DNA from 2 places in the Streptomyces sp. NPDC049585 genome. Region 2 is predicted to be linked to the other one. Evidence: riboswitches for the same ligand, from Rfam matches in the RefSeq annotation. Region 2 holds a riboswitch; the other holds the start of a gene.

Region 1 (14,402 bases), on a different contig from region 2:
TCGACGCCCGGCGGAATGTGCTCGGCGCTGCGCAGCACCACGTCGGCGCACTCCGCGCCCCGCCCCAGGGACATGTTCATGAAGAACTCGGCGAACAGCCGGCGCACCGGCGGTTCCAGCCGGATCACGAACCCCGCGTCCAGCAGCACCACCACCCCGTCCGGGGCGAGATAGAGGTTGCCCGGATGCATGTCGCAGTGCACCAGACCGTCGATGAACAGCATCCGGTACACGCCCTGCAGCACGTGCTGCACGACCTGTCGCCGCTGCTCGCGGTCGAGCTGCCCCGCCCGGAAGCGGTGCAGGGGCTCGACGAAGTCCATCACCAGCGCGCCCGGACCGCACGCCTCCGGCACCGGGGCCGGCAGCCGGAAGTACGGCAGCGCGGCCAGGTTCGCCCGCAGCGCGGCCAGCGACCGCGCCTCCTGTTCCAGGTCCAGCTGGCCGAGCACCGCGCCACCGACCTCCTCGACGATGCGCAGCGCCGGCACCTTGCGCAACGGCGGCAACCGCTGCACCAGCAGCGCACCCGCCCGCAACAGCGCGAAGTCGGCGCGCATGCGGCGCTCGATGCCCGGGCGGCGCAGCTTGACCGCCACCCGGCGCCCGTCGACCAGCTCGGCCCGGTGCACGCACGCGATGCTGCCGCTGGCCGTGGCCCGGTGGTCGAACACGGCGAACGGACGCGCCGCGGGCTCCGGCCCGTACGCCTCGGCCAGCGCCCGGTCCGTCTGCGCCCGGGTCATCGGTGCCACCCGGTCGTGCAACCGGCCCAGCGCCGTGCACACCCGAGGCGGCAGCAGATCGCTGCGGGTGCTCAGCAACTGCCCGCCCTTGACGTACGTCGGTCCCAGGCCGCACAACAGCTGCGCTGCCCGGCGCCCGAGCACGTCCGGCATCTGGCGCGGCCCCGCCCGTACGGCGTCGAGGGTGCCGGCCGCGGCGTGCCGGGCGGTCAGCGCGGTCAGGCACGCGACGCGGGCCGCGAGCGCGGCACGGCCGACGGGTGCGGTGCATTCGGATCTCTGCAACGTTCTCTCCTCTCGGCGGGCGAACTCGCCTGGAGAAACGCCGACTTGGAGCGTTGACAGTGCCGGGAGGCTACATAATATGGGAGCGATCTGTCCGGCGGAAGCGGCGACGGAGGACGACCATGCCGCAGGACGCACCGGGCCGGGACCCGGACCAGCTGCCGCACGCGACGACCCTCGGGGTGCCCGCCGGGGAGGCGGTGCCGGGAGCGGTGCGCCTCGCCGTACGCCTCGCCGCACCGCCCGAGCACGTATGGCCCGCACTGACCGAGCCCGACCGGGTGGCCGAGTGGTTCGGCGACCTCGCCGCCCCGCTGCGCCCCGGCGAGGACAACCGCCTCGACTTCGAGGACGGCGACTTCTTCACCCTGCGCCCCACCCTCCTCGTGCCCGCACGCCAACTCGCCTACGAGTGGCGCTTCCTGGGCATCGGCAAGCAGCAGCGCATCGCCTGGACCCTCGACGAGGACGGCACCGGCACCCTGCTGACCGTCACCGACCACGACACCACCCGCACCCCCGCCGAGGCCGGCCAGCTGCTGGAGGGCTGGCGGGACTTCCTCACCCGCCTCGCCACCCACCTGCACACCGGCACCGGAGCCCGCTACGCGCTGCGCGACGACATCGACGGCGCCGTCGACCTGCCCCCAGGCCCTTATCGGCCGCTGACCTACCCCGCGCTCCTGGACTGGCTGCCCGTCGCCGAGGACGGCTTCCGGCCCGCCTGGTTCTTCGTCGTCGACGACGAAGGACCCCGCCGCTTCCCCCTGCGCGACTGGGAACTGCGCGACGGACAGCGCCTGGAGTTCGCCGTGGAGATCCCCGGCGCCCGTGCCCACCCCGGCGCCCACGTCACCCTCGCACCCCTCGCCGACGGCACCGGTCACCGGCTGGCCTTCGCCCACCGCGGCTGGACCCGGCTCGGCCTGCCCGACGGGCGGGCCCAGGAACTGCGCCGCCGCTTCACCGCCACCTGGATCGCCTCGCTGGCCGCCGCCCGCGAGCGCGCCCACCGCGCCGCCGGCCCGGACTGACCGTGCGCCCGGCCGCGCCCGCCCCGCCGCCCCCGTCGGCCGGCCAGCTCGCCTCCGTCGAGCGCGCCATCCGCCGCATGCGCGACCACCTCGGCGAGGTCCAGTGCCTCACCGACCACGCCGAGGCCGGCCTGTTCAGCCCCTTCCACTTCCACCGCGTCTTCCGCAGCGTCACCGCCGTCACCCCGGCCCGCTTCCTGGCCGCACTGCGCATGGCCGAGGCCCAGCGCCTGATGCTCCGCGGCTCGCCCCGCGTCACCGACGTGTGCACCGCCGTCGGCTACTCCAGCCTCGGCACCTTCACCACGCAGTTCACCCGGCTGGTGGGCATGCCGCCCAGCCGCTTCAAGGCCCTGGCCGAGCGCTACGGCGACCACCGCGTGGGCGACGTGGTCGACGCCGCGGCCCTGCCGGCGCCCGCGGACGGCATCACGGGCCGCATCACCGGCCGCGTCCCCGCCGACGGCATCGTCTTCGCCGGCCTCTTCCCCCACGGCGTCCCCCAGGACCTCCCCCTGGCCTGCACGGTCGTCCCCACCCCCGCCCCCGTACGCCTGCGCCCCCCGCCCGGCCCCGGCCACCAGGTGCTGGCCGTCTGCTTCGAGCGCACCACCCGCGTGGCCGACGCCCTCGACGACCCGGCCGGCACCCACCGCCTGGTGGCCGCCACCCCGGCCCCCACCCACGGCGCCTTCACCCTCCGCCTGCGCCCCCCGGCCCCGAGCGACCCCCCGATCGTCCTGGCACTGCCGCTGCTGCTGGTCGCAGAAACCCGATGACACCCGGGCTGTTGGCGCGCCAACCTGGACGCATGGACGAACGACGCACCGTACGCATCTCGAAGTACCTCTCCAAGCACCTGCGCCACGAGCCCGCCCGCATCGGGATCGAACTCGACGCGCACGGCTGGGTTGCCGTCGACGTCCTGCTGACCGCGGCCGCCGCACACGGCTTCGCCGTGAGCCGTGCGGAGCTGGAACACGTCGTGGCCGCCAACGACAAGCAGCGCTTCGAACTCGACACCGACCGCATCAGAGCCCGCCAGGGCCACTCGGTCACGGTCGACCTCGCCCTGCCCCCGGCCCAGCCGCCCGCGTACCTCTACCACGGCACGGTGGCCCGCAGCGTCGCCGCCATCCGCGCCGAGGGGCTGCGCCCCATGGCCCGCCACCACGTCCACCTCTCCCCGGACCGCGAAACCGCCACCCGCGTGGGCGCCCGCCGCGGCACCTCGGTCGTCCTGGCGGTGGACGCGGCCGCAATGCACCGAGCCGGCCACGTCTTCCACGTGACCGGCAACGGGGTGTGGCTGACGGCGGCGGTGCCGCCGGAGTTCGTGCGGTTTCCTACGCGTAGCGCGGCAGGTTCTTCGTCGGGATCGTCCAGTCGCCGATCATGACGTCCTCGCCGTACACGAAGTCCTTCCGCACCGCGTAACGCGGGCCCGACGGCGTCGGGTGGATGTCGGACAGGACGGCGCCCTCACCCGTGCGCGGGTCGAAGATCGCGTAGATGGGGATGCCGATCATGGGGTAGTCCCGCACCTTGCTCACCCAGTCGTTGTCCGGGTTGGACCGGGAGACGACCTCGATGGCGGCGATCAGGGTGCGCGGGTCGAAAGAGCCGTCGCCCTCCATGTCCTCCTCCCGGATCACCATGACATCCGGGTGCCGCATGACGCCTTCGTTCACGTCCTCCACGTCGGGCGTGCCCGTGTGGGCCACCACGTCGTCCGGCAGGACCTTGTCCAGCTCACGCCTGATGCGGAGCGCCGTCAGCTCGTGCGGCCTCCCGGGCGACATCATGTCGTGAACGATCCCTTCCTTCGTGATCTCCAGCTTTCCGGGCACGTTGTCCTGTATCTGCTCGACGACGTCGCGCAGCAGCTGGTAGTGGAGGGTGTCGTTCCCTGCCTGGTCGGGGGCGATCGTCATGGCGGCTCGCTCCTTTCGTTCAGCGGCCCGACAGCGCGGCCGGAGGCACCGCAATCATGCTAGTGCGGCCCGCGGGCCGCACGGGTGGCGATGAACGCACCGGGGCGGGTACACGCAAGCGTGTACCCGCCCCGGCGGCCGTGGGGCCGGATCAGCACTCGATGACGTTGACGGCCAGGCCGCCTCGTGCCGTCTCCTTGTACTTGACCTTCATGTCCGCACCCGTCTCCTTCATGGTCTTGATGACCTTGTCGAGGGACACGTGGTGGCGGCCGTCGCCGCGCAGGGCCATGCGGGCGGCGGTGACGGCCTTGGCGGCGGCCATGCCGTTGCGCTCGATGCAGGGGATCTGGACGAGGCCGCCGACGGGGTCGCAGGTCAGGCCCAGGTTGTGCTCCATGCCGATCTCGGCCGCGTTCTCGACCTGCTCGGGGGTGCCGCCCAGGACCTCGGCGAGGCCGCCGGAGGCCATGGAGCAGGCGGAGCCGACCTCGCCCTGGCAGCCGACCTCGGCGCCGGAGATGGAGGCGTTCTCCTTGAAGAGCATGCCGATGGCGCCGGCGGCGAGGAGGAAGCGGACGATGCCGTCCTCGTCCGCGCCGGGCACGAAGTTCATGTAGTAGTGCAGGACGGCCGGGATGATGCCGGCGGCGCCGTTGGTGGGGGCGGTGACGACGCGGCCGCCGGCGGCGTTCTCCTCGTTCACGGCCATGGCGTAGACGGTGATCCACTCCATGGCGCGGGCCTGGGCGTCGCCCTCGGCGCGCAGCTGGCGGGCGGTGCTGGCGGCGCGGCGGCGGACCTTCAGGCCGCCGGGGAGGATGCCCTCGCGGGACATGCCGCGGGTGACGCACGCCTGCATGACGCGCCAGATCTCCAGCAGGCCCTCGCGGATCTCGGTCTCCGTGCGCCAGGCCTTCTCGTTCTCCATCATCATCGCGGAGATCGACAGGCCGGATTCGCGGGACATGCGCAGCAGCTCGTCGCCGGTGCGGAAGGGGTACTTGAGGACGGTGTCATCGAGGACGATGCGGTCGGCGCCGACGGCGTCCTCGTCGACGACGAAGCCGCCGCCGACGGAGTAGTAGGTCTTCTCCAGCAGGGGCGCGCCGGTCTCGTCGTAGGCGGCGAGGGTCATGCCGTTGGCGTGGTACGGCAGGGCGCGGCGGCGGTGCAGGATCAGCTGGGTGGACTCGTCGAAGTCGATCTCGTGGTCGGTGCCGATCTCGGCGCCGAGCAGGCGCAGCCGCTTGGTGGTGCGGATGCGCTCGACCTCGTCGTCGGCGATCTCGACGTCGACGGTGCGGGGGGAGTGGCCCTCCAGGCCGAGCAGGACGGCCTTGGGGGTGCCGTGGCCGTGGCCGGTGGCGCCGAGGGAGCCGAAGAGCTCGGCCCGCACGGCGGTGGTCTGGGCCAGCAGGCCGTCCTTCTTCAGGCGGCCCACGAACATGCGGGCGGCGCGCATGGGGCCGACCGTGTGAGAGCTGGACGGGCCTATGCCGATCGAGAAGAGATCGAATACGGAGATGGCCACGGTGGCTGCTCCTCGGGTCGGGGGTGGTACGGGGGTCGTGCGGCGGGCGTGGGGGAGCGCAAGGGGGTACGCGGGGGTGTCACGCCCTGTGACGCGTGGGGTGCGCCACGTGGTGCGGGGCATCCCGCTCACTTCTCCAGTGTGCGGGATGCCCCGTACCAACCGGTTAATCCGGCGTTAATGCGGTGCCGACGTGCTACTTCAGGCCGGGGTACAGCGGGTGCTTCGCGGCCAGGGCCGTGACGCGCCCGCGCAGGGCCTCGGTGTCGCAGGACGGCTTGAGGGCCTCGGCGATGATGTCGGCGACCTCGCGGAAGTCCTCGGCCTGGAAGCCGCGGGTGGCCAGGGCCGGGGTGCCGATGCGCAGGCCGGAGGTGACCATCGGCGGGCGCGGGTCGTTCGGGATGGCGTTGCGGTTGACCGTGATGCCGGCCTCGTGGAGGCGGTCCTCGGCCTGCTGCCCGTCGAGCTCGGAGTTGCGCAGGTCGACCAGGACGAGGTGGACGTCCGTGCCGCCGGAGAGCACGGAGACGCCGGCCTCGCGCACGTCGTCCTGCATCAGGCGCTCGGCGAGGATCTTCGCGCCCTCCAGGGTGCGGCGCTGGCGGTCCTTGAACTCCTCGCTGGCCGCGACCTTGAAGGCCACCGCCTTGGCGGCGATCACGTGCTCCAGCGGGCCGCCCTGCTGGCCGGGGAAGACCGCAGAGTTGATCTTCTTGGCGAGCTCGGCCGTGGAAAGGATCACACCGCCGCGCGGGCCGCCCAGGGTCTTGTGCGTGGTGGTGGTCACCACGTGCGCGTGCGGCACCGGGGAGGGGTGCAGCCCGGCGGCGACCAGGCCCGCGAAGTGGGCCATGTCGACCATCAGGTACGCGCCGACCTCGTCGGCGATCCGGCGGAAGGCCGCGAAGTCCAGCTGGCGCGGGTAGGCGGACCAGCCGGCGACGATCAGCTTCGGGCGGTGCTCCTTGGCGAGGCGCTCGACCTCCTCCATGTCCACCCGGTTGGTCTGCTCGTCGACGTGGTAGGCGACCACGTTGTAGAGCTTGCCGGAGAAGTTGATCTTCATGCCGTGGGTCAGGTGACCGCCGTGCGCGAGGTTCAGACCCAGGATGGTGTCGCCCGGGTTGAGCAGGGCGAACATCGCCGCGGCGTTGGCCTGGGCGCCGGAGTGCGGCTGCACGTTGGCGTGCTCGGCACCGAAGAGCGCCTTGATGCGGTCGATGGCGATCTGCTCGACGACGTCGACGTGCTCACAGCCGCCGTAGTAGCGGCGTCCCGGGTAGCCCTCGGCGTACTTGTTGGTGAGGACGGAGCCCTGGGCCTCCATGACCGCGACCGGAGCGAAGTTCTCCGAGGCGATCATCTCGAGGGTGGACTGCTGACGGTGGAGTTCGGCGTCGACGGCGGCGGCGACGTCGGGGTCGAGCTCATGGAGGGAGCTGTTGAGGAGCGACATGAGTTCTTCCTGGGCGAGGGAGGGGGGAGCGGGGTTCAGCCGGCGAAGTCCGTGTACTCGTCGGCGGACATCAGGTCCACCGGCTCGTCCGTGACCTTCACCTTGAACAGCCAGCCGCCCTCGAACGGGGCGGTGTTCACCAGCGCCGGGTCGTTCACCACGTCCTCGTTGGCCGCGACGACCTCGCCCGTGACCGGGGAGTACAGGTCGCTGACCGACTTCGTCGACTCCAGTTCGCCACAGGTCTCGCCCGCGGTGACGGTCGCCCCGACCTCCGGGAGCTGGGCGTAGACGACGTCACCGAGCGCGTTGGCCGCGAATTCGGTGATGCCGACCGTCGCCACGCCGTCCTCGTCGGCGGCCGAGAGCCACTCGTGCTCCTTGGAGTAACGGAGCTGCTGGGGGTTGCTCATGGCTAGATTCTCCTGTACGCGCGTGAGTGCTTGTGCAAGGGGTCTTGACAGGTGAGATGAGAGGGTCTCAGCGTTCCCGCTTGTAGAAGGGGAGCGCCACGACCTCGTACGGCTCATGGGCGCCTCGAATGTCCACGGACACCCCATCCGTACCCGGGGCGGCGTGGGCCACGTCGACGTACGCCATCGCGATCGGCTTGCCGAGCGTCGGGGAGGGGGCGCCGGAAGTGACCTCGCCCACGACCGTGCCGCCCGCCACCACGGCGAAGCCGGCGCGCGGCACGCGGCGGCCCGTGGCCACCAGGCCCACCAGCTTGCGCGGCGGCGCGCTCTCGGCGCGCTCGGCAGCGGCGGCCAGCGCCTCGCGGCCCACGAAGTCGCCCGCCTTGTCGAACTTCACCACGCGGCCCAGGCCCGCATCGAACGGGGTCAGCGAGGTGGTCAGCTCGTGCCCGTACAGCGGCATGCCCGCCTCCAGGCGCAGGGTGTCCCGGCAGGACAGCCCGCACGGCACCAGGCCCGCGTCCGCGCCCGCCTCGGTCAGCGCCTGCCACAGCTTCTCGGCGTCGCCCGGGGCCACGAACAGCTCGAAGCCGTCCTCACCCGTGTAGCCGGTGCGGGCGATCAGCGCCGGGACGCCGGCGACGGTGCCCGGCAGGCCCGCGTAGTACTTCAGCCCGTCCAGGTCGGCGTCCGTGACCGACTTCAGGATCGCCGGGGAGGCCGGGCCCTGGATCGCGATCAGCGCGTAGGCGTCGCGGTCGTCACGCACGACCGCGTCGAAACCGGCGGCCCGCTCGGTCAGCGCGTCCAGCACGACCTGCGCGTTCGAGGCGTTGGCGACGACCATGAACTCCTGCTCGGCCAGGCGGTAGACGATCAGGTCGTCCACGATGCCGCCGTCGGCGTTGCAGATCATCGTGTAGCGGGCGCGGCCCACGGCCAGCGCGGAGATGTTGCCGACGAGCGCGAAGTCGAGGGCCCGGCCGGCCTCGGCACCCGTGAGGGTGATCTCCCCCATGTGCGAGAGGTCGAACAGGCCGGCGCGGGTGCGCACCGCCACGTGCTCGTCGCGCTCGCTGCCGTAGCGCAGCGGCATGTCCCAACCCGCGAAGTCGGTCATGGTCGCGCCGAGCGCGCGGTGCAGCGCGTCCAGGGCGGTACGGCGGGGGGCGTCGGTCGTCATGGTCAGGCTCCCGGGCAAGAGTCACGGAGGTACCGAGGAATCGGGGCCTCCCCATCTGTCATCGGAACCTGAGAGGTTCACCGGGAGCCCCGTCGGAGAGCCCGGCTTGCACCTTGGGTGGGACCGCCGGGGCGGCCCGCTTTTCAGATCTGCCTCATCCTCGCGGTATCGGGGCCTGAGAGATTCAAGGGAGGAACTTGCTCCTTCGGCGCCCGGTGCACGGCGCAACGCAGCACACCAGGACTCTCCCGCGCGGATTCGAGCGGCCAATATGCAGTTGGTCGTGCAATGGTCGTGCGATTGTCGAGCGTGCCGATGGCGCTTGGCGCGCACATCATTGCACGTACGGCCATGCGACGGACCGCCCACCAGGTCCCGATTTGGATTACCTTTCCTTTGCGTACGAAAGGAGGGGGCGACGGTCACGGTGCGTACGGGGGGTGTGGCGGGCGTGGTCGACCTGCGCGGAGGGACGGTCGAGGAGCTGCGCTACCGCGCCGGAGACCTGGTCGTCGTCTCCGGGCTGCCCGGAGCCGGCAAGTCCACCCTGATGCGGCGCGTGGTCGGACCCGGCGTGCACCGCGTGGACTCCCAGGACACACGCCGCCGCATCGAACGCCGCGTACCCCGGCAGCTGCCGTACGCCGCCTACCGGCCGGCCGCCCGACTCGCCCACTACGCCGCCCTCTGGCGCGCCCTGCGCACCGGAGGCAGCGTCGTCGTGCACGACTGCGGACAGTGGGGCTGGGTGCGGTGGTGGCTGGCGCGCGAGGCGCGGCGGCGGGGGCGGCGGCTGCACGTCGTGATGCTGGTCGTGGACGCGGCGCAGGCGCGGGCGGGCCAGCGGGCCCGCGGCCGCGGCGTCCCCCCGCGCTCCTTCGCCCGCCACCGGCAGGCGATGCGGCGGCTCGTGACCGATGCGGAGGCCGGCCGCACGCCCCGCGGCGCCGCATCGGCGGCCCTCCTGGACCGCGAGGCCGCGGATACGCTGCGCGCGCTGACGTTCGGCTAGTCCTGCGGGCGGCCGGTGGGCCGGTTGTGCCCACCCGTGCCGCCCAGCGGCACGATTGCCCACAACCAGGTGCACCATTCAGCCCGTCCGGCGATTGAGGACCGGGGTCCGGGGCGGAGCCCCGGCAGCAGCCACCCCCCGTACCACAGCCCAGGCGCAGCCGTTAAGGTGCGGGAGCGTGAGCAACTGCGCCTGGCCCGCCAATGAACTCGAGGAAGTCCTCGCCGCCTCCGTCGGCGTCCCCGACGCCGCCCCGCGCATCCTCGACGTGCTCGGCCGCAGCAGCGTGTGGGTGCCGTTGCCCAAGGGCGGGGGGCCGCAGAGCGCGGATCTGGATCTGCCGGCGATCGAGCTGGACGGTGCCGCGTTCGTGCCGGTGTTCAGTTCGCACGAGCAGTTCGTCGCCGTCGCCGGGCCGGCCATGGCGTTCGCGGTGGCTCCGGCCGTGGAGTTCGCGCGGGGGCTGCCCCCGCAGGTCGGCATCGTGGTGAATCCGGAGGGCACGGTAGGGGTGCCGCTGCCGCCGCAGGCCGTCGCACAGTTGTGCAGGGTGGGGCGGGCGACGTGGGAGGGCGATCCCACGGGCGGCCGGGTGCGGTTGTTCGAGCCGGACTGGCAGGAGGAGCCGACGGCGTTCCTGGCGGCGGCGGGTCTGGAGCTGGCGGCCGCGGGTCCGGTGCGGACCGCGCGTCGCGCGCTGGCGAGTGTGGAGGGCGCCGATCCGGCGCTGTTCATCGGGGTGGAGCTGGATCTTCCGGATCCCGGCAGCCGGGGCGCCGCGATGGACGCGGTGGGCCGGGCGCTGGCCACGGCTCCCGTGGCCTGGCCGGTGCAGCTGGTGTTCCTGGACGTGGCGGACGACCCGGTGGGGCACTGGATGCGGGAGAAGCTGCGTCCGTTCTACGACCGCGACCTGTACTCGTAAGCTTGGTGGCAACACACGGCCGAGAGACAAGGCGGACCCAGGTGAGCGCGGGCGCGGAGAGCGGCGTCGAGCAGGTGCTGCGCCAAGTGGCGCCGGGCCGCTACGACGCGTACGAGGCGCTGCTGCGGGCCGTGGCCGAGGGCCGGGTGTGGATGCTGCTGTGGCACGGCGAGCCGGGCTCGCCGGAGGCGCAGTACGGCAACATGGAGGTCGAGGGCCTCGGTTACGCCCCGTGCGTGACCTCCGCCCAGGAGCTCGCCGCCAGCGGCTGGAACCGCTCCCACGAGGTCGTCTCCGGCCGTACCGTGGCCGCCTCCCTGTACCCGGACCGCTGGGGCCTGTGGCTGAACCCGCACGCGCCCGGCGGGGGCGTCGGCATTCCCTGGGCGGACCTGCGCCGCGTCGCCGAGGGCATGGAGCGGCTGCCGGCCGGGCCGCTGCAGCTGAGCGAACCGGCCGTGGAGATCCCGCAGTTCTACGCCCTGCTGGGGCAGAACGCCCACCGTACGCCTGTCGTGCGCACCCTGCGCCGGGCCTGGGTGCAGCCGGCCCTGGGCACCCCGTACCTGTGCATCGGTCTGGACCTGTACGACAGCTCGCCGGCGGCCGTCGAGGCCGTGCGGCAGATGATGCAGCAGTCGGTCGGCGTGGTGCCCGAGGGGCTGCCGGTGTCGACGGTGTCGATGGCCGACGAGTACGACCCGGTCGCGCTGTGGATGCGGGCCCATGCCCGGCCCTTCTTCGACCGTGACGCCTACGGCGGCGGTGCCGCCGCGCCGGCCGGTCCCTCGGGTGCCTACGGCTACCCGCAGCCGCCCCAGGGCTGGCAGGCCGGGGCGTACTGACCTGCGCGCCCTGCGGGCGCGCACCGGGCAGCCGGTCGTGCTGTCCGGATAACGGAACCCTCCATCACACATCACGGTTGCGCATACATTGCGGGCGAGGGCTGGCGAGTGATCGCCGACGCGATGAAGACTCCCGCCAACAAGAGACGGCCCGGCCGGCATCACGGCGCGTCGCGGGCTCTCTTTTCCGAACCTCCGCTCCATCTGCACCACTTGCACATCTCCCGTACATGTGAGTACCAGGCCGCGAGTGTTGCGGCGGGCGTGGGCCGGTCACCTCCGGCCGAGAGGGGTCGTTGGCACAGTGACCGCACCTATCGAGACCACGGGGTCGGCCGCCGGGGCGCAGCCGGAAGCCGTTCTGGCCGGTGCCCCCAAGAGCCAGATCGAGGGTCGATCACTCACTCAGATCGCCTGGCTGCGCTTCAAGCGGGACAAGGTGGCCGTGGCCGGCGGCATCGTGGTGATCCTGCTGATCCTCCTCGCCGTCCTGGCCAAGCCGATCGAGGCGGTCTTCGGACTGGACCCCAACGAGTTCCACCAGGACCTCATCGACCCCAGCCTGCTCGCGCCCAAGGACGCCTGGGGCGGCATGAGTTGGGAGCATCCGCTGGGCGTCGACCCGCAGTACGGCCGCGACATCCTGGCGCGCATCATCGAGGGCTCGTGGGTCTCCCTGCTGGTCGCCACCGGGGCCACCCTGCTGTCCGTGGTGATCGGCACCGTCCTGGGCGTGGTCGCCGGGTTCTACGGCGGCTGGGCGGACACCGTGATCAGCAGGACGATGGACACCTTCCTGGCCTTCCCGCTGCTGCTGTTCGCCATCTCCATCTCCGCGGCCCTGCAGGACGGCGCCTTCGGACTGTCCGGTCTGCCGCTGCGCATCAGCGTGCTCATCTTTGTGATCGGCTTCTTCAACTGGCCCTACATGGGCCGCATCGTGCGGGCCCAGACGCTCAGCCTGCGCGAACGCGAGTTCGTCGAGGCGTCGCGCAGCCTCGGTGCCCGGGGGACGTTCATCCTCTTCCGCGAGCTGCTGCCCAACCTGGTCGCGCCGATCCTGGTGTACTCCACGCTGCTGATCCCGACCAACATCCTCTTCGAGGCCGCGCTGAGCTTCCTCAGCGTCGGCATCGCGCCGCCGCAGGCCTCCTGGGGCGGCATGCTCAGCCAGGCCACGGACCTCTACCAGGCCGACCCGCAGTACATGTTCGTGCCCGGCCTCGCCATCTTCATCACGGTGCTGGCCTTCAACCTGCTCGGGGACGGGCTGCGCGACGCGCTCGACCCGCGCAGCAAGTGATCCCGGGCCACCGGACCTCTCCACACCTCTCCACAGCAAGCGATCAGCGGCGGCCCTTGTGGTCCACCGTGCCACGAAGACGAAAGAGGGGGCTTTCCTCAGGTGAAGACGAAGAGAACGACGGTTGCGATCGCCACGGCGGTGGTGCTGGCCCTGGGGGCGTCCGCGTGCGGCGGCTCCGACGACAAGAGCGACGGCGGCAAGGGCGGTGGCAGCTCGGCGGCCAACGCCGCGCTGACCGGGCTCGCCAACAAGTCGGACAAGAAGGGCGGCACGCTCGCCTTCGAGATAGCGGACGCCGCCGACTCGCTGGACCCGGGCAACACCTACTACGGCTGGGTGCAGAACTTCGCCCGGCTCTACGGGCGCACCCTGACCATGTTCAAGCCGGCCCCCGGCAAGGAGGGCCTGAAGGTCGTCCCGGACCTGGCCGAGGGCCTGGGCAAGCCGAGTGCGGACGCCAAGACCTGGACGTACAAGCTCCGGGCGGGCCTGAAGTACGAGGACGGCTCGCCGATCACCTCGAAGGACGTCAAGTACGCGATCGAGCGCAGCAACTTCGCGCCCGAGGCCCTGTCCAACGGCCCCACGTACTTCAAGGCCCACCTGGAGGGCGGCGACAAGTACGAGGGCCCGTACAAGGACAAGTCGCCCGAGGGAATCAAGTCCATCGAGACGCCGGACGACCAGACGATCGTCTTCCACCTCAAGGACGCCTTCGCGGACTTCGACTACCTGGCGACCTTCTCGCAGACCGCGCCCGTCCCCCAGAAGGCCGACAAGGGCGCGCAGTACGTCCAGCACGTCATCTCCTCCGGCCCGTACAAGTTCGAGTCGTACGAGGAGGGCAAGGGCGCCACGCTGGTGCGCAACGCGCAGTGGGACCCCAAGACGGACCCCAACCGCCCGGCGCTGCCCGACAAGATCACCATCAAGTTCAAGGTCAACCAGGTCACGGTCGACAACAACCTGCTCAACGACAGCATCGGCGTCGACGCCGGCGGTGCGGGCGTCGCCCCGCAGACCCAGCCGAAGGTGCTGCGGGACGCGAAGCTGAAGAACCAGACCGACAACCCGTACGCCAGCGCCACCGGCTACATCGGCCTGAACCTGAAGGTGAAGCCGTTCGACAACATCCACTGCCGCAAGGCCGTGCAGTGGGGCATCGACAAGGTCTCCGTCCAGGAAGCCATGGGCGGTGACCCGAAGGGCGACGTGGCCAGCACGCTGCTGCCGCCGTCCGTCGACGGCTACACCAAGTTCGACCTCTACCAGACGCCCGGCAGCAAGGGCGACATCGAGAAGGCCAAGGCCGAGCTGAAGGAATGCGGTCAGCCGAATGGTTTCTCCACCAACCTGACGGCCCGCTCGGACCGCCCGGCGGAGATGGCCATGGCCACGGCCGTGCAGGCCTCGATGAAGAAGATCGGCATCAACGTCGAGATCAAGTCCTTCCCGACCGGCAAGTACTTCACCAACTTCGCCGGCGTCCCGGACTACGTCCACAGCCACAACCTGGGCATGCTCATGACCGCCTGGGGCCCCGACTGGCCGACCGGCTTCGGCTTCCTCGACCAGATCGCCAACGGCTCCGCCATCAAGCCCTCCGGCGGCAACAACGTCCAGGAGCTCGACGACCCGCAGGTCAACAAGGCCCTCAACGACGGCATCGCCAACACCGACGCCGCGGCCCGCGTCAAGGCCTGGGGCGACGTGGACAAGCTCA
Region 2 (14,402 bases):
TCGCCGCGGGCGGCGACGACCTGGTCGTTGAGCAGGACGTAGCGGTCACCGGCGGAGAGGTTGCCGTGCACGAGGTGCTCGTCGGTGAGCGTGGGCAGAATCCCGATCATCACAATTCCGGAATCGACTTCCCGGGCCCGGCGGTCGGCGTACGACAAGCCGGTGCGCAGCTCCTCGGCGAGCTGGTCGAGAACGCGCCCGGAGAGGCGGTGCGGGACGATGTTCACTTCCAGGTTGAACTGACCGAGTTCGGTTTGGAAATCCCCGCTTGCGATGCGCTCCAGCACCTCGGCATTCACCATGCTCGGCATGCCGTCGGAACCCGCGAGATTCAGCTCGATCTCAAGCCCCATGAGATTGCGCGGGCGGTCGAACCGCTTCTCCTCCAACAGCCTCCCCAGCCCGTCGAGGCACCGCCTGAGCTTGTCCCGGTGGCGTCGCCGGTCGGCGAGGTCGAACCCCACGGCGACGACCTTCTCACCCATTGAAGCGTCCTTCCTCAGGCAGGGCCGTCCGCGGCACCGGTCGCCTTGTCACGGTCGATGATGCCCAGGCGGGACGATCCATAACGCCCCGCGGCGGCCGCACAACCGGTAGGCTCCGACCGAGCGCACTCCGGCACATTCCGTCGGCATGACGGCCGCGTCCACCCGCCACGTCGGGCGCTGGTGATAAAGACCGACGGGTTCCGGCCTACCGCGCGGGGCGCCGAGGCCGAGGTCGGACGCTCGGGCGGGCGACAAATTCACCGAAATCACCCCGTGAATGGGACCTGAATTCCCCTTGCCGGAAATGCCCGCGACAGCTAGCCGAAACACTGCGTGAACATGTGTCGTATAAACTCCGCTCAGAGGCGGAGAGCACGCGCCCTGGAGTCGGTCCGGCCCCCTCCGACCCGCAACGCCGACGGCGTCGTTCGCACCTGCCGCAGCTCCACCGTTGTCTCCTTGAGCGAGAGGCGACCCACCATGCCGCTGCACGTTCCCCCTGCCCCCGCGCCTGCCCTGCACAGCGTCAGCACGGCCCTCGCGTCCCCCGCCGCGGTCCGTGAGGCCCGCACCCCTTCGCTGCGGTCCGCCCGTGCCCCGTTCCCGACCGAACCCGCCCTGCCCGTCCACGTCCTGGTGCGGGCGGCGGCCCGCGGCGGGGCGCCGCGCACCCGGCTGACCGGCTGGCGGTTCCCCATCACCGACGGCGAACGGACGGTGGCGGCCGGCGAGGCCGTCGTCACCGCCGACGGCTGGTCGTTCTCCCACTTCTTCGAAGGGCCGTACCTGGCCGCCACGGAAGTGGCACTGCGCCAGGCCGGCCAGCTGACCGCGCCGTACCAGCCGCGGCTGCTGTCCGTGCCGGAGCTGTACATGCTCACGCTGTGGCTGCACGCGGACGCGGCGGCCGACGCCGCGACCGAGCTGTTCGCCCCGGGCGACCTGCTGGTGCCGCTCGCCCCGGCGCCACCGGGCTTCGCCCCGCACCGGCCGTACCGGGCCGCCGATCTGCTGCCCGTGCTCGCCCTGCGGCTGGCCCCCGCCGCGTCCCTGAAGGCGACCGCCTGACGCACGCAGCGGACCGCCACGGTGCCCCGCATCCCGGTGAGCCGGGGAGGCGGGGCGCCGTGGCATGCCCGGCCGCCCTCACCCTCACGGACTAGCCCCCGGTGACCATGCCCGAACCACCCGTTGGGGCAGTCCTGTTGGGAGCAACCGCCCGCTCGGGTGATGCGTCATCATCCTGAGAGGAGCGTCATCCGGAAATCCCTGCGGAATCCGGCCCGTGGGGGAACACTGGAACCGACCGATCGATGTAAACGGGGGGCGGCATGACAACCGCATCGAGCCGCAGCACAGCCACCTCAGAGCGAAAGATCACTCCCATGTGCCCGCATCAGCCCACGTGCCCGTCAGCCGACTCCGCCGACCGGGAGGCCGCCCACCTGGTGGCCACCTACCCGGAACAGGGCTGGAGCCTCCTGTGCAACGGCGTCCTCTGCTTCGAGGACACCGGTGAGCTGCTGCCGGACGGGCAGATCATCGCCCCGCACCGGGCCCTGGACGTGGTGACCGCCGCCTGAGGCGGCCGGCAGGGGGAAAAGGACCGGGGCCGGTCCGGCGCACATGCGCCGGACCGGCCCCGAAGCGTACGGGGCACAGGCCCCGTCAGCCGTCGTACTCCTCCAGCGGCGGGCAGGAGCACACCAGGTTGCGGTCGCCGTAGGCACCGTCGATGCGGCGCACCGGCGGCCAGTACTTGTCGGCGGCGACGACACCGGCCGGGAAGACGGCCTCCTCGCGGCTGTACGGGTGCTCCCACGCACCGGCGACGCAGGCCGCGGTGTGGGGGGCGTTGCGCAGCGGGTTGTCGTCCTTGTCCCACTCCCCCGAGCCGACCTTCTCGATCTCGGCGCGGATGGCGATCATCGCCTCGCAGAACCGGTCGAGTTCGGCCAGGTCCTCGCTCTCGGTCGGCTCGATCATCAGCGTGCCGGCCACGGGGAAGGACATGGTCGGCGCGTGGAAGCCGTAGTCGATCAGGCGCTTGGCGACGTCGTCGACGCTCACGCCGGTCGCCTTGGTCAGCGGCCGCAGGTCGATGATGCACTCGTGGGCGACCAGACCGCCCGGGCCGGTGTAGAGCACCGGGAAGTGCGGCTCCAGGCGCTTGGCGATGTAGTTGGCGCCCAGCACCGCGACCTGGGTGGCGCGCTTGAGGCCCTCGCCGCCCATCAGACGCACGTACGACCAGGAGATCGGCAGGATGCCCGCGGAGCCCCAGGGCGCGGCCGAGATCGGCCCCACGCCGGTCTCGGGCCCGGCGGTGGGCTGCAGCGGGTGGTTGGGCAGGTACGGCGCGAGGTGGGCGCGCACCGCCACCGGGCCGACGCCGGGACCGCCGCCGCCGTGCGGGATGCAGAAGGTCTTGTGCAGGTTCAGGTGCGAGACGTCGCCGCCGAAGCGGCCCGGCTTGGCCAGGCCCACCAGGGCGTTGAGGTTGGCGCCGTCGACGTAGACCTGGCCGCCGGCGTCGTGGACGGCGGCGCAGATGTCGGCGACGTGCTCCTCGAAGACGCCGTGCGTGGACGGGTAGGTGATCATCAGTACGGAGAGCTCGTCGCGGTACTGCTCGATCTTGGCGCGCAGGTCCTCGACGTCGATCTCGCCGTCGTCGGCGGTCCGCACGACCACGACCTTCATGCCGGCCATCACGGCGCTGGCGGCGTTGGTGCCGTGCGCGGAGGACGGGATGAGGCAGACGGTGCGCTGCGTGTCGCCGTTGGCGCGGTGGTAGGCGCGCACGGCCAGCAGGCCCGCGAGCTCGCCCTGGGAGCCGGCGTTGGGCTGGAGGGAGACCTTGTCGTAGCCGGTGACCTCGGCCAGGCGCTCCTCGAGCTCGGTGATCAGGGTGCGGTAGCCCGCGGCCTGCTCGACGGGCGCGAAGGGGTGCAGCGCGCCGAACTCCGGCCAGGTGACCGGCTCCATCTCGGTGGTCGCGTTGAGCTTCATGGTGCACGAGCCCAGCGGGATCATGCCACGGTCCAGCGCGTAGTCCCGGTCGGCGAGGCGGCGCAGGTAGCGCAGCATCGCGGTCTCGGAGCGGTGCTGGTGGAAGACGGGGTGCGCGAGGTACTCGTCGGTGCGCAGCAGGCCCTCGGGCAGGGCGTCGGCCACGACCGCGTCCAGCTGCTCGACGTCGGCGTCGACGCCGAACGCGGCCCACACGGCGGCGAGCTGCTCGCGGGTGGTGGTCTCGTCGCAGGCGATGCCGACCCGGTCGGCGTCCGTCAGGCGCAGGTTGACGCCGCGCTCGCGGGCGGCCTCGACGACGGCCGCGGCCCGGCCGGGCACCTTCGCGGTCAGCGTGTCGAAGTACGCGCCGTGCTCCAGCTCGACGCCGCCGGCGCGCAGGCCCTCGGCGAGGATCGCGGCGTAGCGGTGGGTGCGGCGGGCGATGGCGGCCAGGCCCTCGGGGCCGTGGTAGACCGCGTACATGCCGGCCATCACGGCGAGCAGCACCTGGGCGGTGCAGATGTTGCTGGTGGCCTTCTCGCGCCGGATGTGCTGCTCGCGGGTCTGCAGGGCCAGGCGGTAGGCCTTGGTGCCGTCGGCGTCGACGGAGACGCCGACGAGGCGGCCGGGCAGGCTGCGGGCGTAGGCGTCGCGCACGGCCATGTAGCCGGCGTGCGGGCCGCCGAAGCCCATGGGCACGCCGAAGCGCTGGGTGGTGCCCACCGCGATGTCGGCGCCGAGCTCCCCGGGCGGGGTGAGCAGCGTCAGGGCGAGCAGGTCGGCCGCGACGGTGACGATCGCGCCGAGCTCATGGGCCTGCTCGACGACGGGGCGCAGGTCGCGCACGGCGCCGGAGGCGCCGGGGTACTGCAGCAGCACGCCGAAGACGCCGCGCTCGGCGATCTCCGCGGGGATGCCGGCCGACAGGTCGGCGACCACGACCTCCACACCGGTGGGCTCGGCGCGGGTCTCGATGACGGCGATCGTCTGCGGGAGGGTGTCGGCGTCGACCAGGTAGACGCCCTTCTTGACCTTGCCCACGCGCCGGGACAGCGACATGGCCTCGGCCGCGGCCGTGCCCTCGTCCAGGAGCGAGGCGCCGGAGGTCGGCAGCCCCGTCAGGTCGGCGACGACGGTCTGGAAGTTGAGCAGCGCCTCCAGGCGGCCCTGCGAGATCTCCGGCTGGTACGGCGTGTATGCCGTGTACCAGGCGGGGTTCTCCATGACGTTGCGCAGGATCACCGGCGGGGTGAACGTGCCGTGGTAGCCCAGGCCGATCATCGGCGCGAGGACCTGGTTGCGCCCGGCGAGCTCGCGCAGCTCCGCGAGCACCTCCGCCTCGCTGCGGGCGGCGGGCAGCGCGAGCGCCTCGGCGCTCTTGATCACTTCCGGTACGGCGGCGGCGGTCAGCTCGTCGAGGGAGCCGTAGCCGACCTGGGCGAGCATCTTGGCCTGGGCCTCGGCGTCCGGTCCTATGTGCCGGCGCTCGAAGGGGGTGCTCCGCTCCAGGTCGGAGAGGGAGCTGCGGTGGGCTGTCATCTGCGGAGGCCTCCTGGTCACTGCGACCTGCGAGGGGTACCACGGCGCGGGTACCCGGACGGCCTCCCCCTCTGTCATCTCAACCTGAGAGCTTCACCGGGCCACGGACGCGGACCGGCTTTCACCGTCGGTGAGGAGGGGCTTCGGCGTGGTGCCTGACCTGGGCCCGCCCTGCTTTCCAGAGTGACCTCTTCCGTGCGGTACCGGGTGCCTGAGAGATTCCGGGGAGGATTTGCTCCTTCGGCGCCCCCGCCTGCTCGCGACGGAGGACTCTCCCGCACGGGTTCTGCGGCCAATCGTCAGCCTACCAGCGCGCCTTTCCGGGCGGATCTCCCGAGTGGCCCCTTCCTGCTTTGTGGCTTTTCGTGGGTCTGAGGGCCGCGGAACGCCAGGGAGGAACCGTGCAGACCGACATCGACCCCAGGAGCCTGATCGGCCGCAAGGCCTTCGACCGGGCCGGCACGCGCATCGGGACCGTCGACGAGGTGTACCTCGACGACGTGACCGGCGTACCGGAGTGGGCGGCGGTACGCACCGGCTTCTTCGGCCGCGACGCGTTCGTCCCCCTGGAGGTGAGCTCGGTCGAGGAGGACGGCCTGCGCGTCCCCTTCGACCGCGCCCTGATCCGCCAGTCCCCGGGCTTCGGCGTGGGCCGCCACCTGTCGCCCCAACAGGAACTCCAGCTCTACCGCCACTACGGCCTGGCCCTACCGGACCCGGAACGGGGCCCGGCCCCGGGGCCGGCCGACGCCGGCCCACCGACCAACGGCTCGGCCACCGGTCCGTAGGGCCGGGGGTCCGGCCTACGGGCCAGGGCCTGTCCGGCGGATCGTGCTGCGCCCCGTCAGGGGCGCGGGGAACTGCGCGATCGGCCACCGGCGGTCTGCGGCCGAGACTCGGCCCCGGGGCGTGCAGCACGGCACTCCCTCTGCGGGCGCGTCGTGGCTTGTCGCGCAGTTCCCCGCGCCCCTTCGGGACGCCGTGGTGGCGCATGACGAAGACTCGCCGGACACGCCTCAGGCCGCCGCCGGTCCCCCGGACTCGGGCTCGGCCGGCCCCGGGCCGCCGGACTCGGGGCCGGAGGCCCCACGCGTGCCCGGGCCCTCCGGCTCCGGGCCGGCGGGCGGAGGCCCGGGCGGCACCGGTGCGGGGCCGGGGGCGCCTGCGGCGTCCGGCGCGGGGCGGATCAGGGGGAGGGGGTCGGACGGTTCCAGGGCGGGGTCGTCCACGTCGAGCGTGCGGATCCGGCCCGGCGCGGACCAGGGGGTCTCGAAGCGGACCGTGACGCGGCCCAGGCCGCTGCCCTGGACCCAGCCGGCGCCGTACTCGGCGTGGTGCACGTCCACGCCGGGCGACCAGCGCCTCGGGGCGGGCAGCGCCTCGGTCGGGGTGGGCGGCGCGGCCTCCGCGGCGGTCTCCGGCGCCGTCTGCGTGGCGCTCGCGGCCTGGGCGAAGAGGTCCTCCTGGGTGTAGTCGGCGAGCCCGGAGACGCCGACGCCGAGCAGGCGCACGCCGGCGGTGGTGTCGACCCCGTCGAGCAGTCTGGCAGCCGCCTCGCGCACGACGGCCACGTCGTCCGTGGGGCCGCGCAGGGTCTCGGAGCGGGTCAGCGTGGAGAAGTCGTAGCTGCGGACCTTGATGACGACCGTGCGCCCGGAGCGTCCGGCGGCGCGCAGCCGCTGCACGCACCGCTCGGCGAGGCGGGCGAGCTCGTACTGGACGCGGGTGCGGTCGGTGAGGTCCTCGGCGAAGGTGTCCTCCACGGAGACCGACTTCGCGTCGCGCTCGGCGACGACGGGCCGGTCGTCGTGGCCGGTGGCCAGGGCGTACAGGCCGGCGCCGTGGGCCTTGCCCAGGAGGCGGACGAGCTCGGCCTCGCCCGCCTCGGCGGTCTCCGCGACGGTGGTGATCCCGGCGCGCCGCAACGTTTCGGCAGTGGCGGGCCCGACGCCGGGGATGGCCCGTACCGACATGGGTCCGAGGACTTCCAGCTCGGTGCCGGGCTCGATGAGCACGAGCCCGTCCGGCTTGGCCTCCTCGGAGGCGATCTTGGCGAGCATCTTGGAGCCGGCGAGCCCGACGGAGCCGGTCAGGCCGGTGGCGGCGCGGATGTCGCGCCGCAACCGCTCGCCCACGCGGCGTGCCGCCGCCGACGTCGGCTCGGTGCCGCCGGCTTCCAGGTCGACGAAGGCCTCGTCCAGGCTGAGCGGCTCGACCAGCGGCGACAGCTCGCCCAGCAGCCGCATGACCGTCCGGCTGACCTCCTGGTAGAGGCCGAAGCGCGGGGTGAGGTAGGCGGCGTTGGGGCACAGCCGGCGCGCCTGGGCGGTGGCCATGGCGGAGCGGACGCCGAAGACCCGCGCCTCGTAGGAGGCGGTGGCGACGACGCCGCGCGGCCCGATGCCGCCCACGACCACCGGCTTTCCGCGCAGGCTCGGTTTGGACGCCTGCTCCACCGAGGCGTAGAAGGCATCCATGTCCAGATGCAGGATCGTCGGCGCACCCCTCACAGGAGTAGATGCTGCCGCATGCCACTGACAATGGGCCGGGACCGGGTGCCCGTGGCACCCGGTCGCTCAGCCCGCCCGGTTGCTGCGGCGCCGGGCCAGCTCGTCACCGGGGTGGTGGCCGACGAGGGTCTCGCCGGTGTCCACGCGCTCCCCGTGCAGCTGGGCCAGCGCATTCTCCACGTCGCGCCAGACGACGCCGACGGCGATGCCGAAGACGCCCTGGCCGCCCTGGAGGAGGTCGACGACCTCGTCGGGCGAGGTGCACTCGTAGACCGTGGCGCCGTCGCTCATGAGCGTCATCTGCGCCAGGTCGGCCACGCCGCGCTCCCGCAGGTGCTGCACCGCGGTGCGGATGTTCTGCAGCGAGACCCCGGTGTCCAGCAGCCGTTTGACGATCTTCAGGACGACGACGTCCCGGAAGCTGTAGAGCCGCTGGCTGCCCGAGCCGTACGCGGGCCGCACGCTGGGCTCGACGAGCCCGGTGCGCGCCCAGTAGTCCAGCTGGCGATAGGTGATGCCCGCGGCGGCGCACGCCGTGGGCCCGCGGTATCCGATGTCGTCGGTGCCGCGGGAGGTGCCGGAGCCGGTGTCGCTCCCCCGCGGCGTGGTGACCGCTGTCGTGGCTGAATAGCGGGGCACTGGTTCGACCGTTCCCCCACGCAGCGGATACGGACCGCCGACCGCCGTACCGTCGCCCGTGCTTCTCACGCCGACCTCCGTCCTTGACCTGCCTTCTCGACGGTAGGCAGTCGCCCGGGGTGCGTCAACGATCGCCACACTCGGCACGCCGAGTGATAATCACCTTGAGAGTGGTTTCACGTGTCCGGTCAGCGGGAAAACTGCTCGAATGCGGCAATCCGCCCAGATGCTGCGCCCCGGCGGTGCCTACTGGTTGCTGCTGCCGAAGTCCTCGGGCGAGATCTGGTCGAGGAACTCGCGGAACTTCTCCACCTCGTCCTCCTGCTCGTCCGGGATGGCGATTCCCGCGTCGTCCAGCACCCCGTCGCTGCCGTAGATCGGCGTTCCGGTGCGCAGGGCCAGCGCTATGGCGTCGGACGGCCGGGCGCTGACCTCCACCCCGCTGGCGAAGACCAGCTCCGCGTAGAACACGCCTTCGCGCAGGTCGGTGATGCGGACCTCGGCGAGCTGCTGCCCCACCGCCTCCAGGACGTCCTTGAAGAGGTCATGGGTCAGCGGCCGGGCCGGCGTCATGCCCTGCTGGGCGAAGGCGATGGCGGTCGCCTCGCCGGGGCCGATCCAGATCGGCAGGTACCGGTCGCCGCCCACTTCCCGCAGGAGCACGATCGGCTGGTTTGAGGGCATTTCCACCCGGACACCCACGACATCGAGCTCGTTCACACAGCAACCCTAGGCCGTGGTCGGCAGGTTTGGGTAGTCGGGCACCCGCCGTCACCGGCTCCTGGGCTGCAGCGCGGCCCGTACGAGGGCGGCGTGCAGCCGTACGGACAGGGCGGCCAGCTCCCGGGCCGTGGCCTCGGCGTGCGCCCTGGTCTGGGGGTTGCGGTGCCTGCGCAGGGGTGCGACCACCTGTTCGACCAGGCCCGCCTCGCGGTCGGCGGCGGCCTTCACGGACCGCAGGTGCCTCGGCTCCAGTCCGTAGCGGCCCAGGTCGGCGACGAGCTTGGCGATGGTGACGGCGTCGGCGTCGAATCCGCCGTCCGGGTGGGGCACGAGCAGCCCGTAGGACTCCCACTCCACCAGCTCGGCCTCGGTGACTCCGGCACCCGCCAGCAGCTCCCCACGGCCGATCCTGGCGGCGGGAGCGCCCTCGGGGCCGCCCGGGGCCGCCGCACCGGCGACGGTGGCCTCGTCGACCTCCGGATCGCCGGCGAGGTCCAGCGCGTCGCGCGGCTGGGCGGGGGCGGGCAGCTGGACCCGCTCGCCGCGGGCCAGGGCCTCCAGGTGCTCCCGGATGACCTTCAGGGGCAGGTAGTGATCACGCTGCATGCGCAGCACGAGGGCGAGGCGCTCCACGTCCTGCGTGCTGAACTTGCGGTAGCCCGAGGGGGTGCGCTGCGGCTCCACCAGGCCCTCCGCCTCCAGGAAACGGATCTTGGAGATGGTGACCTCGGGGAACTCCTCGCGCAGCAGGTTGAGCACCGTGCCGATGCTCACCAGCCGGCCCTCCGCACCGGCGGCACCGGCCGAACCGGTACCGCCCGACGGTGTTCGCAGCATGGCCCTTCCCCTCGCGGGTCGTCCGCTGCCCGCTGTCAGTAGCCCCGCTGGCTGCCGAAGAAGACCAGACGGTACTTGCCGATCTGCACCTCGTCGCCGTTCGACAGCTGAACGGACTCGATCTGCTCACGGTTGACGTACGTGCCGTTGAGGCTGCCGACGTCGGTGACGGTGAAGCCGCCGTCCGGCTGCCGACGGAACTCCACGTGCCGGCGGGAGACCGTGACGTCGTCGAGGAAGATGTCGCTCTGCGGGTGGCGGCCGGCGGTGGTGACGTCGGCGTCCAGCAGGAAGCGGCTGCCCGAGTTCGGCCCGCGGCGCACCACCAGCAGCGCCGAGCCCATCGGCAGCGCCTCGACCGCGGCCTGGGCCTCGGGCGAGAGGGCCGGGATCGGCGTCTGACCGGTGGTCTCCGAGTCGTACGCCTCCAGACCGGAGATGGAGATGGTCGAGGTCGTCTCCGAGGCGCGCTCGGCCACGGCACCGGGCCGCAGCGGCGCACCGCAGTTGGAGCAGAACCGGCTGGCTTCGGCGTTCCGGTGGCCACACCTCGTACATACCGGCAAGGCAAACCCTCCACCCGCACTTGAGGTCGCTGGTGCCCCGAAACCTATGCGCCCCGCCTGGGCAGGGTCAACAGAGGACGCGCCCGGACCACCCGGAATGTCACTTCCGTGCGCCCCCGGGACGTCCTGGTCCCGGAACAGCGGGCGACCCTCCTGGGTCCCCTCGCCGGCGTCCGCGGGACGCCCCGCGCGATGCCGGGCGGTGCCGCCCTCCTGGCGTGCGCTCTTGCCGAACAACTTCGCAAACAACTTCACGGGCGATTCCCCTTGACCGAAACAGACCCGCCCGTGGGGCAGGACGAACCCTTGCTGCACACACCGTCCGACCTGGACATCCGAACAACGTCCGCGGTCACCAGACAGTTTCCACCACGCGCACCGAGCCCGGTGCGCCGACCCCCCGCAACCTTCCGCCCCTCCCACGGGCCCCGTCGAAACGCCCGCCTCACTGCGATGACGACCGAGCGTAGTCAGGCCGCTTCGCCGGGCGCAAGGCGTCCACAACGATCTTCTCAGACCGGGAGACGGTCACGACGGCCTGCTCCTTCTCCAGAGTCTGCACCACACCACCAGGGATGTTGAGTGCCGGCTCGAGGTCCTGGGGCTTGCCGATGACCTTGAACTTATAGGGCTGCGAGACCTTCTTGCCATCGATCTCCACCTTCCCCGCGGAACCGGAGAAGTACGTGTCCGCCACGATGCGCACGTCGTTGATCTGGATCGCCTCGGCGCCGGCCGCCCTCAACTCCTGGATGGCGTCCAGCAGCTTGTCGGCCTCCACCGCGCCCTTGGGGTCGCTCACCGTGAGTTCGATGCCCGGCCCCTCGGCCGACACCGTGCCCGCCAGCACCCCGAGCTGCTCCTCCTTCTGCTCGGTCTGCTTGCGCGCCTCGGCCGCCTGGTTCGAGCTGCTCTCCAGCTGCGCCTTCTGGTTCTCCAGCCGCCGCTTCTCGTCGTCCAGCCGCTTGGTGCGGTTGTCCAGCTCGTCCAGGATGCGTACGAGGTCCTCCTGCCGGGCCCCGCGCAGGGCGCTGGTGTCGCTGGTGGAGCGCACCTGGATGGCCAGGCCGAGCCCGAGCACGCACAGCAGCAGCGCCACGGTCAGCTGGGCCCGCGTCAACCGCGGCGGCCACAGTCCGCTCAGCAACCGTTGACGCCCCGTCAACGGAGCAGGTCGTCCGGGCTCTTCCGCAGGCGGTACGGACTCCGGCTCCGGCTCCGCATCCACCCCCGGTCCGGGCTCCGGTCCGGGCTGCGGTCCGGGCTCCGCCTTCGGCGCGGTCGGCTCCGCCGGCTTCCCGGGCCCTTCCGGCTTTTCCGGCTTGTCGGGCTTTTCTTCCTTCTCCGGCTTGTCCGGCGTGTCCTCAGTGCTCATGGCTGTGCCTCACGCCCGGAAGATGTGCCGCCGGATGGCGGCGGCGTTGGAGAAGATGCGGATGCCGAGGACGACCACGACGCCGGTGGACAACTGCGCGCCCACGCCGAGCTTGTCGCCCAGGAACACGATCAGCGCCGCCACCACGACGTTGGACAGGAACGACACCACGAAGACCTTGTCGTCGAAGATGCCGTCGAGCATCGCCCGCAGGCCGCCGAACACCGCGTCCAGCGCCGCCACCACGGCGATGGGCAGGTAGGGCTCGACCGCCGTCGGCACCACGGGGCGGACGACGAGCCCGACCACGACTCCCACGATGAGGCCCAATACGGCGATCACGATGTGCCCTTCCCTGGCTTTGCGGTTCGTACGATCAGACTCGGGGCGGCCGGCAGCCGGACCTCGTCCTGGGCGGAAATGCTCGCGCGGACCCCGTAGTTCTGCTGCAGCACGTGCAGGTACTGTCCGTCGGCACTGTCCTGGAAAGCGGTGCTCAGCCGCTGACCGTCCCCGACCGCCAGCACCGTGTACGGCGGCGCCAGCGGTTTGTTGTCGACCAGTATGGCGTCACCCGCCGCCCTGATCGCCGACAACGAGGTCAGCCGCTGACCGTTGATGGCGACGGCCTCCGCCCCGGACTGCCACAGCCCGTTGACGACCCGCTGCATGTCACGGTCGCGCACCCGGCCCGTGTCGGAGAACCCGCTGCTCTCCCGCGGCCCGCCCCCACTGGTGCGAGCCTGCTTGGCATCGTCGATCACGATCTTGACCCCGGGGCCCTGCACGGGCGTGGCACCGGCCAGCAGCGAGACCAACTCGGCCCGGTCCCCGCCCTGTTTCCGCAGCGCCTCGCGCTGCGTGCTGCCCACCGAGTCGCGCAGCGCGTCGACGCTCTCCTGGAGCTTGTCGGCGGCCGCCGTCTCGCTCTGGATGCGGTTGATGAGCTGCTCGCGCTCCTTGGCGAGCGTCGGTGCCGATATCTGCGCCTGGACCGCCCCCAGGGTGACCACGGCGGCGGACAGCAACAGGGCCCCGGCCAGCCCCAGCCTGGCGCGCAGCCGGCCGGGCAGGCCCGTGCCACCCGCGGTCCGGCGGGCCGCCGCCTCGGCGTAACCGTCGTCCAGGGCGTGGTCCGTCACATTGGTCAGCAGCGACATGGAGGCGTCGGGGCGCGGAGGCGGCGACGAGGTGCTCCGAACGGGGGGCTGCTGCGACATGCCGCACATCGTCGCACGTCGGGGGCGCCGTCTCCCAATGGCCCCACCGGCGTGCCGGACAGGAACCCGGGAGACGGCGCCCGGAAGGTTGCCGAGGCGTCAGCGCCCGGCGCTCTCCACCACCGTCGACCACTCGTCGAGCAGGGCCTGCGCGGAGGCGTCGTCCGGGCCCTCCGCCCACAGGTGGGTCACGGCCTCGGCCGGATCGGGCAGCACCATGATCCAGCGCCCGTCCGCCTCCACCACCCGCACGCCGTCGGTGGTGTCCACCGAACGATCCCCGGCGGCCTCCACCACACGCCGCATCACCAGGCCCTTGACGGCCCACGGCGTGGCCAGGTCACGCCGCAGGACGTGCGCCCGCGGGATGCGCGCGTCTATCTGGCTGAGCGTGAGCTGCGTCCGCGCCACCAGGCCGATCAGGCGGACGAAGGCGGCCGTGCCGTCGAAGACACTGCTGAACTCCGGCACGATGAAGCCGCCGCGCCCGTCACCGCCGAAGATGGTCGACTCCTGCCGGCCGACCCTCGTCAGGTCGTCCGGCGACGTCGTCGTCCACTCCACCTGCGTGCCGTGGTACGCCGCCACCTGCTCGGCGATACGGGTCGTGGTCACCGGCAGCGCGACCCGGCCGCTGCGCCGCTCGGCGGCGACCAGGTCCAGCAGCACCAGCAGCGCCCGGTCGTCCTCCACGATGCGCCCGCGCTCGTCCACCAGCGAGATCCGCTCGCCCACCGGGTCGAACCGCACGCCGAACGCCGCCCGCGCCGAGGCCACCATCTCCCCCAGCCGCACCAGCCCGGAGCGCCGGGCGTCCGCGGTCTCCGTCGGACGCGCCTCGTCCAGGCCCGGATTGATGGTCAGCGCGTCCACGCCGAGCCGGCCCAGGAGGCTCGGCAGAACGAGACCGGCGCTGCCGTTGGAGGCGTCCACGACCACCTTCAGACCAGCCTCGGCGACCCCGGTGGTGTCGACCGACCGCAGCAGCGAGCCGGTGTAGGAGTCGTAGACGCTGGAGGGGAAGGACAGGTCGCCGATCTCCCCGGGGAAGGCCCTGCGGTACTCCTGGCGGGCGTAGACCCGGTCCAGCTTGCGCTGGCCGGCCTGCGACAGATCCGCACCCCGCTCGTCGAGGAACATGATGTCCACCGAGTCCGGCACGCCCGGCGACGTACGGATCATGATGCCGCCCGCGCTGCCCCGCGCCGTCTGCTGCCGCGCCACCGGCAACGGCACGTTCTCCAGGTCCCGTACGTCGATGGCGCTGGCCTGCAGGGCGGAGATCACCGCACGCTTCAGTGCCCGCGCGCCCCGGGAGTGGTCACGGGCCGTGGTGACGGTCGCGCCCTTCTTCAGCGTCGTGGCGTACGCACCGGCCAGCCGCACCGCGACCTCCGGGGTGATCTCCACGTTCAGGATGCCGGAGACGCCCCGGGCGCCGAAGAGATGGGCCTGCCCCCGCGACTCCCAGATCACCGAGGTGTTGACGA

The links. Region 2 has a riboswitch for glycine ahead of gcvP (aminomethyl-transferring glycine dehydrogenase). Riboswitches for the same ligand answer to the same signal wherever they lie in the genome.
Region 1: another riboswitch for glycine. It lies ahead of gcvT (glycine cleavage system aminomethyltransferase GcvT); the one in region 2 lies ahead of gcvP (aminomethyl-transferring glycine dehydrogenase).

The regions. Positions count from the first base shown of each region.
Region 1 is NZ_JBFAPE010000008.1:97,664-112,065, reverse strand. It holds gene AB0K17_RS12425 (AarF/UbiB family protein) at 1-1,031, opposite strand, end outside; gene AB0K17_RS12420 (SRPBCC domain-containing protein) at 1,154-2,065, shown strand; gene AB0K17_RS12415 (AraC family transcriptional regulator) at 2,068-2,844, shown strand; gene AB0K17_RS12410 (RNA 2'-phosphotransferase) at 2,877-3,464, shown strand; gene AB0K17_RS12405 (Uma2 family endonuclease) at 3,412-3,999, opposite strand; gene AB0K17_RS12400 (L-serine ammonia-lyase) at 4,151-5,533, opposite strand; gene glyA (serine hydroxymethyltransferase) at 5,730-6,992, opposite strand; gene gcvH (glycine cleavage system protein GcvH) at 7,028-7,405, opposite strand; gene gcvT (glycine cleavage system aminomethyltransferase GcvT) at 7,473-8,591, opposite strand; glycine riboswitch at 8,745-8,852, opposite strand; gene AB0K17_RS12380 (AAA family ATPase) at 9,019-9,603, shown strand; gene AB0K17_RS12375 (enhanced serine sensitivity protein SseB) at 9,782-10,528, shown strand; gene AB0K17_RS12370 (enhanced serine sensitivity protein SseB C-terminal domain-containing protein) at 10,570-11,373, shown strand; gene AB0K17_RS12365 (ABC transporter permease) at 11,678-12,676, shown strand; gene AB0K17_RS12360 (ABC transporter substrate-binding protein) at 12,779-14,402, shown strand, end outside.
Region 2 is NZ_JBFAPE010000004.1:1,988-16,389, reverse strand. It holds gene AB0K17_RS06155 (glutamate-cysteine ligase family protein) at 1-485, opposite strand, end outside; gene AB0K17_RS06150 (hypothetical protein) at 969-1,556, shown strand; gene AB0K17_RS06145 (DUF5999 family protein) at 1,874-2,071, shown strand; gene gcvP (aminomethyl-transferring glycine dehydrogenase) at 2,157-5,042, opposite strand; glycine riboswitch at 5,231-5,330, opposite strand; gene AB0K17_RS06135 (PRC-barrel domain-containing protein) at 5,444-5,830, shown strand; gene AB0K17_RS06130 (DNA polymerase IV) at 6,059-7,552, opposite strand; gene AB0K17_RS06125 (MerR family transcriptional regulator) at 7,619-8,260, opposite strand; gene AB0K17_RS06120 (bifunctional nuclease family protein) at 8,438-8,911, opposite strand; gene AB0K17_RS06115 (MerR family transcriptional regulator) at 8,963-9,751, opposite strand; gene AB0K17_RS06110 (FHA domain-containing protein) at 9,787-10,632, opposite strand; gene AB0K17_RS06105 (DUF881 domain-containing protein) at 10,763-11,692, opposite strand; gene AB0K17_RS06100 (small basic family protein) at 11,702-12,034, opposite strand; gene AB0K17_RS06095 (DUF881 domain-containing protein) at 12,031-12,921, opposite strand; gene AB0K17_RS06090 (mannose-1-phosphate guanyltransferase) at 13,012-14,402, opposite strand, start outside.